Regions from separate parts of the Flavobacterium cupriresistens genome, predicted to be linked through region 2. Evidence: riboswitches for the same ligand, from Rfam matches in the RefSeq annotation. Region 2 holds a riboswitch; each other region holds the start of a gene.
What was found. Region 2 has a riboswitch for cobalamin ahead of LNP23_RS09250 (PKD-like domain-containing protein). Riboswitches for the same ligand answer to the same signal wherever they lie in the genome.

Region 1: another riboswitch for cobalamin. It lies ahead of LNP23_RS16765 (TonB-dependent receptor); the one in region 2 lies ahead of LNP23_RS09250 (PKD-like domain-containing protein).
Region 3: another riboswitch for cobalamin. It lies ahead of LNP23_RS00505 (TonB-dependent receptor plug domain-containing protein); the one in region 2 lies ahead of LNP23_RS09250 (PKD-like domain-containing protein).

What each region holds. Positions count from the first base shown of each region.
Region 1 is NZ_CP087134.1:3,958,831-3,964,887, reverse strand. Features, by position in the region: gene LNP23_RS16775 (DEAD/DEAH box helicase) at 1-1,260, shown strand, start outside; gene LNP23_RS16770 (NAD(P)/FAD-dependent oxidoreductase) at 1,348-2,607, shown strand; cobalamin riboswitch at 3,222-3,427, shown strand; gene LNP23_RS16765 (TonB-dependent receptor) at 3,545-5,593, shown strand; gene LNP23_RS16760 (DUF5074 domain-containing protein) at 5,590-6,057, shown strand, end outside.
Region 2 is NZ_CP087134.1:2,070,990-2,077,046, reverse strand. Features, by position in the region: gene LNP23_RS09265 (TetR/AcrR family transcriptional regulator) at 1-12, shown strand, start outside; gene LNP23_RS09260 (acyl-CoA thioesterase) at 63-548, shown strand; gene LNP23_RS09255 (hypothetical protein) at 1,621-1,953, opposite strand; cobalamin riboswitch at 2,168-2,402, shown strand; gene LNP23_RS09250 (PKD-like domain-containing protein) at 2,524-3,657, shown strand; gene LNP23_RS09245 (hypothetical protein) at 4,167-4,472, opposite strand; gene LNP23_RS09240 (leucine-rich repeat domain-containing protein) at 5,261-6,057, opposite strand, start outside.
Region 3 is NZ_CP087134.1:100,917-106,973, reverse strand. Features, by position in the region: gene LNP23_RS00515 (S41 family peptidase) at 1-528, shown strand, start outside; gene LNP23_RS00510 (YncE family protein) at 761-1,837, opposite strand; gene LNP23_RS00505 (TonB-dependent receptor plug domain-containing protein) at 1,843-3,705, opposite strand; cobalamin riboswitch at 3,733-3,940, opposite strand; gene cobC (alpha-ribazole phosphatase) at 4,004-4,546, opposite strand; gene LNP23_RS00495 (adenosylcobinamide-GDP ribazoletransferase) at 4,531-5,328, opposite strand; gene tnpA (IS200/IS605 family transposase) at 5,889-6,057, opposite strand, start outside.

The sequences.
Region 1 (6,057 bases), 1.9 Mb from region 2:
CCAACAGAAATACAACAAAAAACGATTCCGCTTCTTTTGGCTGAAACTCACGATCTGGTAGGTTTAGCCAAAACCGGAACCGGAAAAACAGCAGCTTTTGGATTGCCATTATTGCAATTGATCGATACCACATCGCCAATTGTTCAGGCTGTTATTTTGGTGCCAACAAGAGAACTTGGACATCAGATTTTCAGAAATCTGGAAGATTTTGGAAAACACATTCCAAATCTTTCTATTGCAGCTACTTGTGGTGGAATCCCAATAAAACCACAAATGGAACGTCTTGCACAACCAACCCATATTGTTGTAGCAACTCCGGGACGTTTAATTGATTTGATTCAACGCAAAGCTGTTGACTTAAAACAAACAAAATTTTTGGTTTTAGATGAAGCGGACGAAATGGTCTCTATTCTAAAAGAAAGCTTAGACGAAATCATTGCCGAATTGCCTAAAAAACACCGTACTTTATTGTTCTCAGCTACTTTGCCCGGAACAATTAAGCAACTGGTTCAGAATTATTTACACAAAGATGTAGTTCAGGTTAGTGCCAATATGGAGACAATTGGTAATCAGGGAATTGATCACGAATACATAGTGGTTGATCCGATTGAAAAATTGGATGTACTAATGCACTTTTTGAATTCCAGAGAAGGGGAACGCGGAATTATTTTCTGTAAAACCAAAGCAGCAGTAAACAAACTGGCTAAAAATCTGGCTATAAACCGTTTTTCTTCAGGAGCACTTCACGGTAGTTTGTCACAAGGAATTCGTGATCGAATTATGGAGCAATTTCGTGAAGGACATATCAATATTTTGGTTGCTACAGATTTGGCTGCCAGAGGAATAGATGTAAAAGAAATCTCTTATGTAGTCAACTATCATTTACCGGATACTTACGAAGCTTACGTTCACAGAAGTGGAAGAACAGCCAGAGCAGGTGCAAAAGGACTTTCTTTAACCGTTCTGCAAGAGGAGGAAGTGGCTGAAATTGCTGAATTTGAAAAAGAATTGGATTTAAAATTCATTGAATTTAAAAAACCAACAGCAGTAAGTTTAGAGGAGAACAATACACTTCTTTGGGCAAAACAAATTTTCAAAACCAAACCGAATCATGATCTTTCTGCTGAATTAAAAACAAAAGTGAAAACTGTTTTTCATCATTTAACCAAAGAGGAGTTGATTGAAAAACTGTTAGCAAATTATGTTTTGCAGAACAAAATCGATGTAGTTGAAAAACCTGTTAAAAAATTCAAAAAGTAAGATATGTTGGCTTTGTAGCTGTTTAATTATATTGTACTTTTAAGGTGATTTTTAAAAGAAAATTATCTTATTCGTAAAACAATATATATGAAAATAGTCATTATTGGAGGTGGGTTTGCAGGTATAAATCTGGCGAAGGAACTTGTAAATCAACCTCAAATTCAAGTTACACTTGTAGACAAGAACAATTACAATTTTTTCCCACCACTAATATATCAGGTTGCAACCGCTTTTCTGGAACCTTCCAGCATTAGTTATCCCTATAGAAAGTTTTTTGCAGGCAAAAAGAACCTTCAATTTCGTTTAGGAGAACTGGTTTCTGTAGTTCCTGCAGAGAATAAAGTAATCTTAAACAATGGCGAATTGAGCTACGATTATCTGGTTTTTGCCACAGGAGCAGAAACTAGTTATTTTGGCATGGAAAACGTGATGAAAAACGCCATTCCGATGAAAACCTTAAATGATGCCATCGAAATGCGAAATACGTTGCTTAAAAACCTCGAAAAAGCCGCTATAACCAAAGATATTCGCAAACGCCGTAAATTACTAACGATTGTGGTAGCCGGTGGAGGACCTACCGGAGTGGAAGTTTCAGGAATGTTTGCTGAAATGCGTAAAAATATATTACTCAAAGAATATCCGGAATTAGAAACATCTGCCAGCAATGTCTATTTAGTAGACGGAGGAGATGCTTTACTGGCTCCAATGAGTGTAGCTTCACAAAAAGATACTTTAGAAGCGTTAACCAAACTGGGAGTTGTAGTAAAACTAAACAGCCGTGTTACCGATTATATTAATGATACCGTTCATTTTGCTAACGGAGAAACGATTCAGACCAAAAATCTAATTTGGGCAGCCGGTGTTTCGGCTAAACTTTTTGAGGGTATTCCAACAGAAAGTTATGGTCGTGGCAGACGTATGGCAACGGATCAATACAATAAAGTGAATGGTCTTGAAAATGTATATGCCATTGGCGATACTGCTATTTTAGCCGGAGATCAAAAATTCCCCGACGGGCATCCTCAGGTAGCTCAGGTTGCCATTCAACAAGGGTTAAATCTGGCTAAGAATTTTAAAGCGATGGTTCACAACAAACCTCTTAAAGCTTTTACTTACAACGATAAAGGCTCGATGGCTATTATAGGGAAAAATAAAGCGGTAGTAGATTTACCAAGTCCAAAATGGCATTTTAAAGGATTTTTCGCCTGGATTATTTGGTTGTTTATACACTTAATATCGTTGATTACTTATAGAAACAGACTGAATACGTTCTGGAACTGGATGGTGGCTTATTTTGCACGAGATCAGTCTTTGAGAATGATTATCAGACCGGATAAGAGGAGTTAAAATTTAATATTTGAAATTCCAAATTCCAAACGCTAATTTGTTTTTTTTTGTCATTTCGAATTTAGAGGCATTATGTTTAAAAGATAGGCGATTTCGGGAATAAGCCTTCGACTTCGCTCAGGGTGACATTTGGGAGAAGTATGGAACTTGGAATTTTAGTATTGGAATTTCAGCCCCTTTTTTTGTCATTTCGACAAAGGAGAAATCACACACGTAACTCGACAAAGATTTTCCTTTCTTAAGCGAAAATACTATTGTGATTTCTCGTACCTAGAAATGAATAGTCTGAATTCCAAATTCCAAACGCTAATTTGTTTTTTTCGTCATTTCGACGAAGGAGAAATTACATCCAATATTCCATACAGTGCGTGCTCAGCGTGTGTGATTTCTCCTTCGTCGAAATGACAATAATGTGAATTCCAAATTCCAAAAATTTAAAAAGCCGGAAACTTACGTTTTCGGCTTTTTGGTTTTATTTTTTTTTGTTGTTTTCTACTTATTTGGATTCAATAAGATACCAGTAATTAAAAGTCTTTTCACTCGGAAGATGTTTTTATTTTATTAGGGTAAGAGCAATTGTATTAAATAGTTCTTAATATTATAAAGATAATTGTATATTTGCCGCAGATTTTGGTCTATTTTTCTAAGTTTTTTTAGAGAATAGTTAAAAGGGAATCAGGTGTAAATCCTGAGCAGACCCGCTACTGTAAGTTCTATATAAGTCTTTAAACGTTTCTAATGCCACTGTTTGCTACAGCGATGGGAAGGCTGATTTAAAGATAGAATAAGTCAGGAGACCTGCCATAATCACATAGTTTAAGACTTTCGTGGTATAAAGTTGAAGAACAAGAATATTCCCTGCTATTTTTATAGTCGGAATGTGTCTTATTGCTTCTTGTTATTTACATCTCTGAAAGTTTATTTAATAAAATCAGTGATGCATAATACCACAAAAACGCTTGTATTCTTTTTTATTGTATTGATCCCGTTTTTACCTCAAGCTCAGGTAAAAAAGGACAGTTTACGGGTTTTAAAGGAGGTAATCTTAAAATCAAAACCCTATCAGGAGGTAATTCCCGTACAAACGCTTTCAGGGAAATTACTCGAAAACCTGGCCAGTCATAACGTTGCCGACGCACTACGGTATTTTGCAGGAACCCAAATCAAAGACTATGGCGGACTTGGTGGCCTTAAAACGGTTGATGTACGTAATATGGGAACCCATCATGTAGGTGTTTTTTATGACGGAATTCAACTGGGTAATGCACAAAACGGAGTTACAGATTTAGGGAAATATTCCTTAGACGACATGGAATCTTTAACCATGTACAACGGACAAAAAAGCGAAATATTTCAATCTGCCAAAGACTTTGCTGCGGCTTCTACGATTTACTTAAGAACGAAACGACCTGTTTTTGAAGGCACAAAAAAAACGAATCTTTTAGTACGTTACAAAACGATGTCTATCAACTATATCAATCCTTCATTCCGATGGGAACAGAAGTTGAGCGATAAAGTAAGCATGAGTGTAAGTTCGGAATACATCAAGTCTAATGGGCAGTACAAATACAGATACACCAGAAACAATCAGGATGGTTCTTTGGCTTATGATACTACAGCGACCCGAATGAACAGTGATATTGAAGCTTTAAGAGTAGAATCAGGGCTTTACGGGAAAATAAATAAAGGTTCCTGGGATGCCAAGGTGTATTATTACGATTCAGATAGGGGAGCACCGGGAGCTATTGTGGCGAATAAGTTCAAAGACGGTTTCAGGCAATATGATAAGAATTTTTTCGCTCAGGCTTTCTTAGTGAAAGAAGTTAGCGAGAAGTATAAATTTCAGGCCAGAGCAAAATACGGCTACGATTACACACATTATGTTGCTCGAGATACGACCAAAATTTTAGGAGAAACAGTAACCGAAGGCGCCCAATCCGACGATAGTTACTACCAACAGGAAATCTATTTCTCCGCTGTTAATATGTACAGTATAACGCCAACGTGGGATGTGTCATTATCCACAGATTTGCAATACAACCGATTAAATGCAACAAGAAAAGGAATCCAAACCTTATTTTCTTATCCACAACGTTATACGGCCTTAGTTTCTCTTGCCAGTTCGTACCGACTTGGAGGACTTAAAGTCTTGGGAAGTCTTGTAGGCACGCATGTACAAGAAGAGGTCCGCTACAATGCAAAAGCTCCGGATAAAACAGAAGTAACACCTGCGTTGTTTTTGGGTTACACTCCATTTAAAGGACATGATTTTAATCTAAGAGCGTTTGCAAAACGTATTTTCAGAATGCCCACTTTTAATGATTTGTATTACACCATGGTTGGCTCCAGTACTTTGAGACCGGAATATATGAACCAGTACGACCTTGGTTTTACCTACAATTTGCCTGTAGGGAAAGGTTTTTTTGATGCCTTTTCGATTCAGGTTGACGGTTATTATACCAATACCAAAGATAAGATCGTAGCAGCACCAACCGGAAATTTATTCCGCTGGATGATGACCAATATCGGACAAGTTAAAGGAAAAGGAGTCGAATCTGTTCTGAATATGGGAACTCATTTTAACAAACTAAACTTAGTCGCCAATCTGACTTATACCTATTCTGAAAGCAGAGATTATACAAAATTCGCAGGCTTAGAAATTTCATCTTACGGAGACCAAATCCCCTATACGCCTTGGCACAGCGGATCGGGAATACTAAACGCCAACTACGAATCATGGAACTTCAACTACAGTTATATCTATGTAGGGAAACGTTTTAATGGAAACGTAAACAACATAAAGGTTAATGAAGTACAGCCTTGGTACACCCACGATTTTTCGGTACAGAAAGCTTTCGCAGTTAAAAATTATAAAATTAAAGGAACTGTAGAAGTTAACAATGCATTCAATCAACACTATGAGGTGATCTACAATTACCCTATGCCGGGTCGTACGTTTAAATTTATAATAAGTATTGCGCTATGAAAAAGAACCTTTCAAAAATACTGCTAAGTTTATTTATCGCTCTTGCTTTTACTTCCTGCAGAGAAGACGAAACCATTTTTCTATCCTCAGACAAAAATGTTGCCGCACCAAGAAATGACGGAAAAATAGAAGGTTTTTACCTCCTTAACGAAGGTAATATGGGGATGAACAGGGCCAGTATAGACATCTTTAATTACAGGACCGGAAACTATACAACCGATATTTATTCTGAACGCAATCCGACAGTTGTAAAAGAGTTAGGAGACGTAGGTAATGATATAAAAATATACGGGAACAAGGTTTACGCCGTGATAAACTGCTCGAACAAAATAGAAGTAATAGACAAGTGGACAGCAAAACGAATCAAAAAAATTGATGTCCCCAATTGCCGTTATATGGCTTTCTACAAAAATAAGGCTTATGTGAGTTCCTACTCAGGCCCCGTAGCTATTGATCCCAATGCC
Region 2 (6,057 bases):
ATAAAAAAGTAAAAAAATTTAACCCTACATATACCAATCGGTATGTGATAATTTAATTAAAAATGGAAAAAGTATTAAAAACAAAAAGAAAAATCAGATTTCAGGATTGTGATCCTTTCAATCATTTGAACAATGCAAAATACCTTGAATATTTCATTAATACCCGTGAAGACCAAATTGCAGAACACTACAATCTTGATATTTTTAAATTGATGAAAACAACCGCGCTGAGCTGGGTTGTAGCTTCCAATCAGATCAGTTATATGAGACCGGCCTCTACAATGGAAACTGTAGTAATCGAGTCTCAATTGATTCAATATACCGATAATGTTTTACTGGTAGAAATGAAAATGTGGAATGAGAATGAAACAGAACTAAAAGCATTGCTTTGGATAAAATTCATTCATTACAACCTTCAAACAACAAAAGTAGCCAATCACGCTGATAATTTGATGCAATTATTCCAATCGGTTGTGGTTCCTGTTGAGCAAACAGTTTTTGAAAATCGTTATATGGAAATCGTTCAGAAAATGAAAAGTTATGCTTAAACTGGAGATAACCGCACGCAAAGTTTAGTTATAGTATTACGAATTCTTTTTAGTTTTATACTTGTTTTTTTGCACGCAGATTTAGCAGATTGCACAGATATTTTTTTGAGAGATAAATAAGATCAGCCTAATCAGCTACCCGAGCGATAGCGAACTGGCGAAGCAAATCTGCGTGTAAAAGAAAATCTTTGCGAGCTTTGCGTTAAAATTTTCCGCAATCCAACTATAAAGAATAAAAAAAGGGCAGAACCATTCTATAAGGTTCTGCCCTTTTTACATTTCACACAATTACAAAAAAGTCTTTCAAGAACTGAATTAAAATTTACTGAGAGCAAGAATTAAATACTATTGTTATTCACATTCTGGCACTATTAATGTTTACACAGTGTTACATCAAAACTTTATTTATAACCAAAAGAAACCAACACATGAAAGAAACCCTTTTTAAAAATCTAACCTTCTCCCTGATCATAACAAATATTTGGACAATTTGTGCTTTCTTCATTTACTTCTTTGAATCACCTGGCTGGTTTCATGGGTTCGAAGTTCTTGATTTTTACCTGAACAGTTGTTGGATTTCCGGGGCAATTGGAGTGATTTTAATACTATTAAGATTCTTTTATTTTAAAAACGATAAGAAGAACAAATTAAGTTTAAGTTTTCTTTATTGCTTTTTCGGCATTTTTAATCTGCTTTTATTTGCACTGTTTTTAATACTTGCTCTCTTTGAAATTACACACGGCGGTTTTTTAGACCTGTTTTTATTTGTCAATCCTATTACTGCAGTTTTTATTCTTTTTGATATTTATAAAACGGTAAAGTCGGACGACTCTAAAAACTACAAAATCATCAAATAAATCCGTTGGATACAATTAATTTTAGCACATAGATTACTAAGCAATAAAAATACGCAATTTTTCTTATCTCTCTTCCATTTGTCAGGCTGAGCGGAGTCGAAGCCCCTTTTACCTAACCAGCCTTCGACTTCGCTCAGGGTGACAATAACTCATAAAAGAACCTTTAATTGATATCTAGAAGGCGTTTTTATGTGTACTAAACTAATCCTATCAAATCAATGATCAGCATTCAAACGAAGTTTATGTACTTCATCGAACAATTCCATTTCATCATCCGGAAGAAGTTTTAAGGCCATATCGAGCAAAGTCGCTATATCTATTTCCTGCTCAGACATACTATCTGATAAATAAGGATCCTCATTTTTAAGTACACTAATACTTGCTTTAAGTAAAGTAGAAACCATTAGGTTTAATTCGCTGTAAGAAGATACTTTTAGCGCTACTTCAAACGAATTATTTGTATTGTCCGGTTTTAGTTTTGTAAAATACCCTCCCTTGTTCATTACTTCTAAAAGTGATACGAACGGTTCTGTGTGTTGTGTTTTCATGTTTTTCCATTTTAATTCAAATTTGACATTATATTTTCTAAAAACGGTTATCATATAAGATACCCAAGAATTATTTAACAAATTTTTCGTACAAAAAAGCACGTAAGCAAAGCAAATTGTCGTAGAATATGGGATGCGATTTCTCCTTCGTCGAAAGAACAAAAGACGCTTATTTTTTTTTGAAATTAACATTAAAAGCACCAAAGAGTTTATTTACATTTGTACGCGCAATGGTTCAACTGCATTTTTCGGTGTAGTTGATTAAAAGGGAATTAGGTGCAAATCCTGAACAAGCCCGTTACTGTAAGTTTCATGCAACATTTTGACAGATTGCTGTTGATTTTTCAAATCTTCAAAATCTAATCTTTTGCCACTGCATTTTTAGAAATGTGGGAAGGTTGCTCAAAATGGAAACAAGTCAGGAGACCTGCCACTGCTTAATAGTTTAAAGTTTTCGTGGAGCAAAACTTTAAGGCCGGACACAAACATCAAATTCAAATTTGGTTTTCGTTTTCGTTTTTTTCGCTTTTAAAGCAAAAACAAGAATAGAAAATAATACTCTTTTCGTTTATGAATAAAATTTTAATTGCATTAGCCACAACTCTATTCCTCACCGGATGTTCCAAAGATGAGACACCTTCCGAAGTGGTATTACCGGAAGTAACATTTGATGAACCAACAAATGGTTTTACAATTGATAAAATGCAATGGTTTCACCTCCAGCCTAAACTTAAAAATCCGGATAACGTGACTTATACCTGGCTGTTAAATGGAAAAATAATTGCGACCACACTTGATCTAATGTACGTGTTTGCACAAGCCGGAACCTATAAAATTGACTTTAGAGTAAAAAACAATTCCGGTGAAATCTTTAAAAAAATCACCGTTAATGTAAATGAAAAAACCTATCTGAACGGAGTCAAAAATGTCTTTGAATTCTTTCCTGCTCCCGGGCAATTTACAAATGCGCTACCCGAAGCAACTGTAAAAGACACTGACGAAACCATGCGAAAAAAAGCAGAAACGACACTTACAACAGGAAGCTTGGTAAGTCTTGGCGGATTTGGAGGTTATATCGTAATGGGATTTGACCACACAATTATCAATAAAGAAGGCAACGATTTTATTGTCCTTGGAAACGCGTTTAGCAATTGGGCCGAACCCGGTATAATAATGGTTTCCAGCGATGTAAACAACAACGGAAAAGCAGATGACGAATGGTACGAAATTGCAGGTTCAGAGCACAATAAACCAACGACCATCAAAAATTACGAGCTGACGTATTACCAACCCAAAAGTGAACCTGAAAACCCATCGGAACCCAATTACATTCGTTGGACTGATAATCAAGGGCAAACGGGTTATATCTCTAAAAATGCTTATCACAGCAATCCTTTCTATCCAACCTGGAAAGGCACCAGCATTACCCTAAAAGGAACTTTCTTAAAAGCCAACCTATTCGATAAATCCGGAACAGGCACGTATTGGGTAAACCCCGCCTACGACTGGGGCTATGCCGACAATTGGTCCAACACCGATGAAAAAGCCCAAATCGATATCAATTGGTCCGTAGATAAAAAAGGAAACCCTGTAAAACTACAAGGAATTAACTTCATCAAAGTCTACAATTCAAACCGTGCCGAAGGTGGATGGCTAGGGGAAGTTTCTACCGAAGTTTCTGGTTTTAAAGATTTGAATTTATAATAGCTTCAAGCTATTGGTTTATACGAGAAACCATCGTGAACTTTATATAAAACCTAGCGCTCTTTGTGGTTATTTTATAGATCATTTGTCTGCTGTTTTTTAACCGCAAAGAGCGCTGAGTTTTTCTTTTTCACGCAGATTTAGCAGATTGAACAGATTTTTTATAAGAGGTAAACAGATCAGCCTAATCTGCTAAATCTGCGTGAAAAAAAATAGGTACAAAATTTAAAAGGATTTACTATACTATAATTAAACTTCGCAACCCTTGCGGTTAAGCCTACACAAGAATCTATATTCCATAAAAAACATACATAACATGTGTGATTTCTCCTTACATCGAAAAGACAAGCATTACGCAGCAAAAAAACATAACCAACAAAATAATTCGTGCCAATTCGTGAAATTCGTGTCAAACATTTTTCTTTGTAAAGCACTAATCCTCCTCTATGAAAACAAAAAAAAGACCATCTCAATAGACAGTCTTCCGTATTTTTACTAAGTAAAATGACCTAAGCCATAAACAAAGCATACTTATTATAATCGTACAAAACCTTATCGTAAGGCACTAATTTAGGATTTATTACTTCAGAAGAAGCATCAAATTTAATCCCGTTATGTTTTCTGAACAAATAGATCTCTTTCAGGCAATTTGATAAACTCTGGTGAATAGACGTGGTAAAAGTTGGCAATTGCTTGTCACCTACCAATAAATCTATTTGATAATTTGAACTGCTTTTAGAAAGGTTATTACCAATGATTCTTATTGTAAATTGTGTCTCCTTTCCGTATTGTTCACCTTTATATTGTACTACCATAATTTTATAATTAAAAGGGTTAATTTAAGATTTTATTTTTCATCCCAACATTGATAACTAAAGTTATGAAAAAAAAGCAAATGAATAAAAAATCGCTTCAAAAATAAATGTTATTTAAATCATGTCCAAAAGTTGCAGCGTCTTTATGAAGATTTCTGTCTAGTCAAAAGCACAAGACCACAAACCAGAAAAATCCTTTTAATCTGTGGCGAAATAAAAAAAAGATCTGCCACAGATTAAAAGGATTGAAAGGATTACTTTTTTCTACAGAGTGACGAAATCTTTCATTCGAGTCTTCTTTTCATACGGATAAAGTTTGACCTAAAAAAAAACACGAATTGCACGAATTAACACGAATTGATTAGTGGAAATTTGTGAGATTCGTGGCTATAAAAACATCCCGATAAAGTCTAACTTAAAAAAAAACACGAATTACACGAATTAACACGAATTGATTAGTGGAAATTTGTGAGATTCGTGGCTATAAAAACATCCCGATAAAGTCTAACCTAAAAAAAAACACGAATTACACGAATTAACACGAATTGATTAGTGAAAATTCGTGTAATTCGTGTTCATAAAAACATTCCATAAAATTTAGCTTCAAAAAAAACGCCACAAATTGCGCGAATTGATTAGTGAAAATTCGTGTAATTCGTGTTCATAACAATTCCTTACTCCAATCACTTTTGGGCAGAAAAAAACCGTAACGAATTACGGTTTTCAACAATTAACTAAATATATTTAATCAACTTTTTAACGAGAGTGAAATTCATTCATAAGCATGATTAATTTTGGGTAACAATTGTAGTTTCTTTTTCATTATTAATTTCTAACAAAACCGGATCTCCGTTTTCGTCAAACATCGTCATATTCAGTGCGTCTAATAACACCAAGTTTTTAGAAACGGTTCCTTCAAATTTATTGTATGAAAGATTCATTTCAGACAAATTATGTAACTTTTCCAGTCCTTTTGGAATTTCACCTCCAAAACTATTGTCAAACAGACTCAGATTTTCAAGAGCAGAAAAATTAAGTATTTCATTACTTAAGTTCCCGGACATCTTATTATTATTGAGCAGCAATACCTTCAATGTCTGAATTTTATATAAAGAACCCGGCAGTTGCCCTTCCAGTTCATTATTAAACAACGACAGTATTTCTAACTGCTTTAATTTTCCAATCTCTATTGGCAATTCTCCTGAAATTTTATTAGCAAAAAGCTCTAAATTTTTCAGTTTTTTTAATTCGCAAATCGAAGCCGGTAATGTTCCTGACAGCTCATTTAATGAAACATCGAGAACTTCAAGCTCCTTCAGATTTTGAATTGCTACAGGAAGTTGTCCTTTCAGTCCATTTTCATGCAAATCGACGGCAATCAGATTTACTAAATCGTAAAACTCACCGGGTAATTCTCCCTGCAAATTATTGTTGGCCAAATTAAGCCCGACAACTTTTCCGTTTTCAGCTGTTACTCCATACCATGTAGCTACTGATAATGACAAATCCCATTTTATTTTCCATTGTGATCCATTAGTAGCATGGTACAACTTAATAAGGGCATCTTTTTCTTTGTCCGAAACAG
Region 3 (6,057 bases), 2.0 Mb from region 2:
GTAGACAATATTAACGGAAGAGCCATTAATAGTTTGCGTTTAAGTAAAGTATATGTGCTGACTTCTAATGGAACTGCTTCTGCAAGTGAATTAATTATAAATGGATTAGTTCCTTATATTACTGTAGTACAAATTGGAGATTATACAGTTGGAAAAAATGTAGGATCCGTAACACTATATGATTCCGAAACATTTACAAAAAACAAAGTCAATACAAGTCATAAATACGCCATGCAACCTTTGGTTCTTAAAATTGTTAATGCAACAGGTTTTGGTGAATATACAGATGGTCTTAAACCTGCTTATGAGCAACTTGAGTATTTATCTAATTTAGGTGTTTTAGGAGATCCTTCAGAGCCTTTATTAAATACTGCCATTGCTAAAATTACCGGTGCTTCGGCTAAAAAAGTACAACAGGACAGAGGGAAGGCACTTCGATCTTTCATCGATTCCAAAGCAATGAATGGTATCGGAAATCAAATGTATGTTGAGAAAGCTCCGGAAGGGCTTTTGAGAACATTAAATTAATGATGATCGTATTGTAAGACATACATTATTAGACAAAAATAGTTTAATTAAACACCCATAAAATCAGTTTTATGGGTGTTTTTTTGTTCTTACGGTAAATAGTTCCAAATAAAAAGAGGCTGCCTAATTTTTAATTAGACAACCTCTTTGTTCCAAAAAAATAAAATAATAATAAAGGATGAATTGATTACGTTGAAAAATAATTACAGAATTATTTTATCAGACGTTTTTCTTAGTTATTAAAGTAAAAACCGTTTGGTGTTACTTCTACTTTAAATACGTTAGTTTCTGTCCCTGTCAATGTATAGGTGTAGATGTCTCCATTATCCAGAAAGTTAATAGCATCGGCAACATATATTTTACTGTTTTTAACTGCAAAACCGTAAAGAGTGGTAACTTTAGTTGCTTTGAATGTTGCTGCAGCGGGTAAAGTTGTAGTGCTTGTAGCAGCAGAATAAATGTCTTTTCCAACTGTGTAATAAAGCTTGTTGTTTTCAATGTCTAAAAATCCAGGATGTGTTTTAGCTGAAAAGTCAATTGTAGATGCTACAGTATTAGTGCTTAAGTTAACTTTTACTAATTTTCCGGCTGTTTCAGGAGCTGCATAACTTGGTCTTCCATTACATAAAACATATAAAGTTCCATTATCTTTTACAAGTGAACTCGGAACGTCACCCACTACAAAATTAGTAGTGACCTTATTAGTTGCACTGCTGATAACAGTTAAAGAATTTCCTTGACTGAATCCACCTTTGTGTGCTACATAAAGACTTCCGTTATTTTCGATAATCTTTTCCGGACCTTCAACAACAGGGATTTTAGATGTGATTTTATTTGCAGTAAGGTCAAATATAGCTACATAGTCATCTGTCGCGCTTGCTCCGTCTCCCCAGTTTGTTACGTATCCTTTTCCATTTGCAAAAGCAATATATCTAGGATTGCTTAAGTCTGCGGTAACAGTTGCTATACTTTTAAAAGTATATCGGTTAACGACTTCAATTTTATTGGAACCGTTTACCACGATGTAAGCAAAATTACCATTAAAGCCAATGCTTTGTGGTGCATCACCAATTTTTTTTCCGGTATTTACTAATGAAAATACATTGTTTTCGATTTTTAAATCTTCCGATAAATAAGAGATTGATCCATTGCCTTTTTCAAAATTTCCTTCATTAGCAATAAACAATCCACCATCATAATTACCACGTGGTTCTTGTACCGGATCTGTAGTGTCGTCGTCACTGCTACAAGAGGCGAAAAAGGCCGAGCTTACAAGGAGTGCTAAAAATAGTTTGTTTAATTTCTTCATGTTTTTTAAAAGTTAAGGTTAATGTATATTGTGTAATTTCTCCCCGGCATTTGTCTGTTAGTCACTGGCTGATAATTTTCATTCCAGATATTTAGCATTTGAAATCCAAGTTTGTAACTGTTTTTTTTGCCAAAATCATAATCAACACCCAAATTGCCAATACTGTATGCTTTTACTTTTGTATTTGGGTTATTAAAAGGTGTGGTATAAGCATCTCCTGTATATAAATATTGAAAATAAGAAGATACCTTTTTCCAATTATAAGAAGCTGATCCTGTTAGTTTATGGTAAGGAACATATATTAATTGCTTGTAAATTGATTCTCCACGAATCACTTGTTTACTTTCTGAAATGGTATACGCATAAGTCCCATTGAGTGTGAAGTTGTGGTTTTCTATTTTTGTTTTCCATTCCAAGAGCACTTCTGCACCATACGCTCTAACTTTGTCTGTGTTTTCCGGAGACCAAACATCACCGCTGCCTTCTTTAGGAACCCAGCGTAACAAGTCCCGAATTGCATTGTAATATGCAGTTACAGAAAGAGTGAAATTTTTTGTAAAAAACTCATTGCCAATTTCACCTTGATAAGAAGTTTCAGGTTTCAAGTCAGGATTACCGCTTCCTTGCCAAAATAAGTCATTGTAAGTGGGCATTCTGAAATTCTTTGATGCGTTTAATTTTATACGATAAAAGTCTGTGAATTGGTATCTTGTTCCAAAAGAAAAAAGAAATGGATTTCCGTAATTGTCGGTTACTTCTTGACGAATACTGGCGGTATAATCCCATCTGTCCGTTACTAAATGACGCAATAACAAACTGGCAGAACCGATTTCTCTTTTTACATTATTAATACTTGAACCATATCCTTTATTTCGAGTGTAATCGATAATAGCATTTAATTTGATTTTATCATTTACATCAAAGGCTAAATCATATTTTAGAATAGAAGTCTCAACTTTTCCATAGGTAAAGAGTTCCGAATTAATGTTTCCAAAATACTTATAAGATTCTCCAATATGAGCAGCTCTTAACTTAGAAGTAAAACGATCAAAAACACTTTCCCATTCTAAAAGATTACGGGTGTTAAAATCATTGTATTTTGCTTTAGTATCACTTGGAGAAGTGAGTGAGAAGTGACGTTCTGAATCGTAAAACTGACTGTATAATTTTAAGGTGTTTTTCGGATCAATTTTATATCCAAATGAGGTATTCATACTAGTATTATAGTACGCACCATTTAGATTTTTTTGATCGATTGTTCCCGGATATTTAAAATCATTTTGAGAACTGTTTCTGGAAATACTGACTTGAAGACTGTACTTTTCTGATGCTATGGCAGCACGGTAATTTGCGCTGTAGGTGTCAAAACTTCCACCGCTAAAAAACAAATGATTAGAGAATTGTTTTTTGAAACTCAAATCATTATTAAGGTGAATACTTCCGCCGATAGCGCCACTTCCGTATAAAATACTTCCCCCTCCGGCTTTTACGGCTATGGAATTAAAATCACGTGTCCCGATCGTATTAAAGTCAGTTTGACCTAAAAATTGGGAATTAATATTGATTCCGTTCCAAATGACTGCGGTTTGTGCGCTGGTTGTCCCTCTAAAGGAAGGTCCGGAAGTCATTCCGAGTCCGTTTTCTTTAAAATAGATAACCGTATTGTAATTTAAAAGAGAGGTTAAGGATGATTGATTTCTGTTAATTACAGAATCATTCAAGGTTTGAACAGATTGTGTGCCCGAGTATTTTTTAAGATTGGTGTCCGAAACAATCACTTCTTTCAATTTTGTTATAGAATCATTCTGTGCCAAAAGGATCTGACACAATAAGAGCAAACAAAAAGACAACCGTTTTTTTAAAGTCATAATTTCTAAACTCTTGTTCCCGAGAGTTCGATATTAGTTACAAAGGCAGGTCTCCTGGCTCGCGTCTTGTTGTTTACCTTCCCATTCGCCAAAGCGAGCAGTGGTTTTGTAGTTAACAACAAGCATTCATTTCTGAACTAAGCTTACAGTTGCGGGTACAGCTCAAGTTTTTACTTGATTCCCTTTTTAATGTGCTAAATAAATCAGTAACACAACCTTAAATTTTTTGCAAAGATAAAGTTAAAATTATTGAATTTTCAAATTTGGTCTGTTTTTTATGTGAATTCCTAAAACAAATTTACAGCTGTAGGTTTATTTTGACGACTTGTCCAAAATCGACTTTATTCTGAAAAGCATCTTTCAGCGGGAGTGAAGTATGGTGGCAAAGCAGGCTTCTGATGACTCCTGCATGGGTAACAATAATTATCGGTTGGTCTGCTTTTTTTGAAATTTGCTCTGATAAAAAAGCACCGGTTCTGTCATGTAATTCAATAAAAGATTCTCCGTTTGTAGCGTGAACAGTCACAAAATCTTCCATCCACGGATTAAGTTGTTCGGGTAGAATGTCATTCCAGTTTTTCATTTCCCAATCTCCAAAATTCATTTCCATTAGTCTTTTGTCTTCCTGGTAAGAAATGGTTTTGATTTCGTTTTGAATGTGTTTTGCTAAAATTACACAGCGTTGTAAAGGGCTTGAGAAGAGAATCGCTTCTTGTGGCAATTGTGAAATGATATTTTCAAAAATAAGTTCAAAAGGTTCTGCTAGAGCGACATCAGATTGTCCGTAGCAAATGCCCTTTTCGCAGATCGTTTCGGTATGACGTACTAAATAAATTTCCATATCAAAAGAAGCGCTAAATAATAAACAACTTCACACACCTGTTGCGTAGCTCCCAAGCAGTCGCCCGTATAACCGTCAATCCATTTCTGAAAGTAACGCGCTAAAAAATAACGGGTCAAAAAAACAGGAATTAAAACCAAAAGAATCTGGTATTTGAAATAGGAAAGCACAAGTAGAGGGACTAATCCAAAGAAAAAGGAACCCAAAATTTCTTTCCAGGTATTGCTTTTAGCAATGGGTTTGCTTTTACTTGAAGCATCATCACGCGAATACTCATGAGTGAAAATGATACTAATCGCTGCCAAACGACTCAAAGCATGAGCTGAAACAAATAATAAGAAAATTTGAAAAAGTGCTGTTGAATCCTGAACTTGAAAAGGTGCTATAGATTCTGAAAGCAGTTTGAACTTTAATAAAAAAAGCAAAACCAAACCAATGGCACCATAGGCACCAATAGCGCTGTCTTTCATAATGAGTAGTATTTTTTCCTTGGTCCAGCCTCCGCCAAAACCATCACAAACATCTGCAAAGCCATCTTCATGAAAAGCTCCTGTAGTTAATATAGAAGCAATAAAAGCGAGTATCACAGCTGTTTCTACCGACAGAAAAAGAGAAAAAAAATAAAATGCCAAAAAGGAAATACTTCCAACAATCCAGCCTATCAAAGGGAAATAGCGTGTTGCTTTATTTAGATAATCGGGATTATGATCAATGTTTTTTGGACATGGAATCCGGGTGTAAAACATGAGCGCAGTGAAGAATATATGGAGTTCTTTTTTCATTGGTAAGAGTATGTAGTTATTTGGCTAAAGCCAGTTTGATTGCTTTCATGAAACCAACATCTAAAGATGTTGGCAATTGAATCTGTACAAAGGCTTTCTTTTTTTGAAATTAATGTTTTTCTGAATTTTTAGTGGATTTCTATTTGGTGTTTTTTGTAAAATTATAGTAAAAGAAAAGGTTATTTGTGATTTGAAATGTTTTTATTGAATTGCCTCCAGATTTATCTGGAGGTTATCAAGTTTAAATTAAAAAGGGTTTTAGTCAAATTTTATGCATATAACTATTTGAGATTCTATTTGTCTTTACAGTGCTATAAATTTCATAGATTATGTTAGGGACTATTTTTTTATTGAATTGCCTCCAGATTTATCTGGAGGTTACCAAGTTTAAATTAAAAAGGGCTTTAGCCAAATTTTATGCGCATAACTCTTTGCGATTCAATTTGTTTTTGCTGTATTATAAATTTATAGATTGTGTCAGAGCTGTTTTTTTATTGAATTACCTCCAGATAAATCTGGAGGATTATAAAATTTAAATTAGAAAAAACTTTAGCCAAATTTTATTTAGGATTTATTTTTTGAAACCCAAATTTTCTAATAATCTCATCATATTCTTCTTGAAATGTTTTATTCTTATGGTGTAATTCTTGATTTTTTATATAATACCTTACCTTATCAACTATTGATTCAGAAACGGAGATATCAAAATACTCATCTTGCCATTCAAAT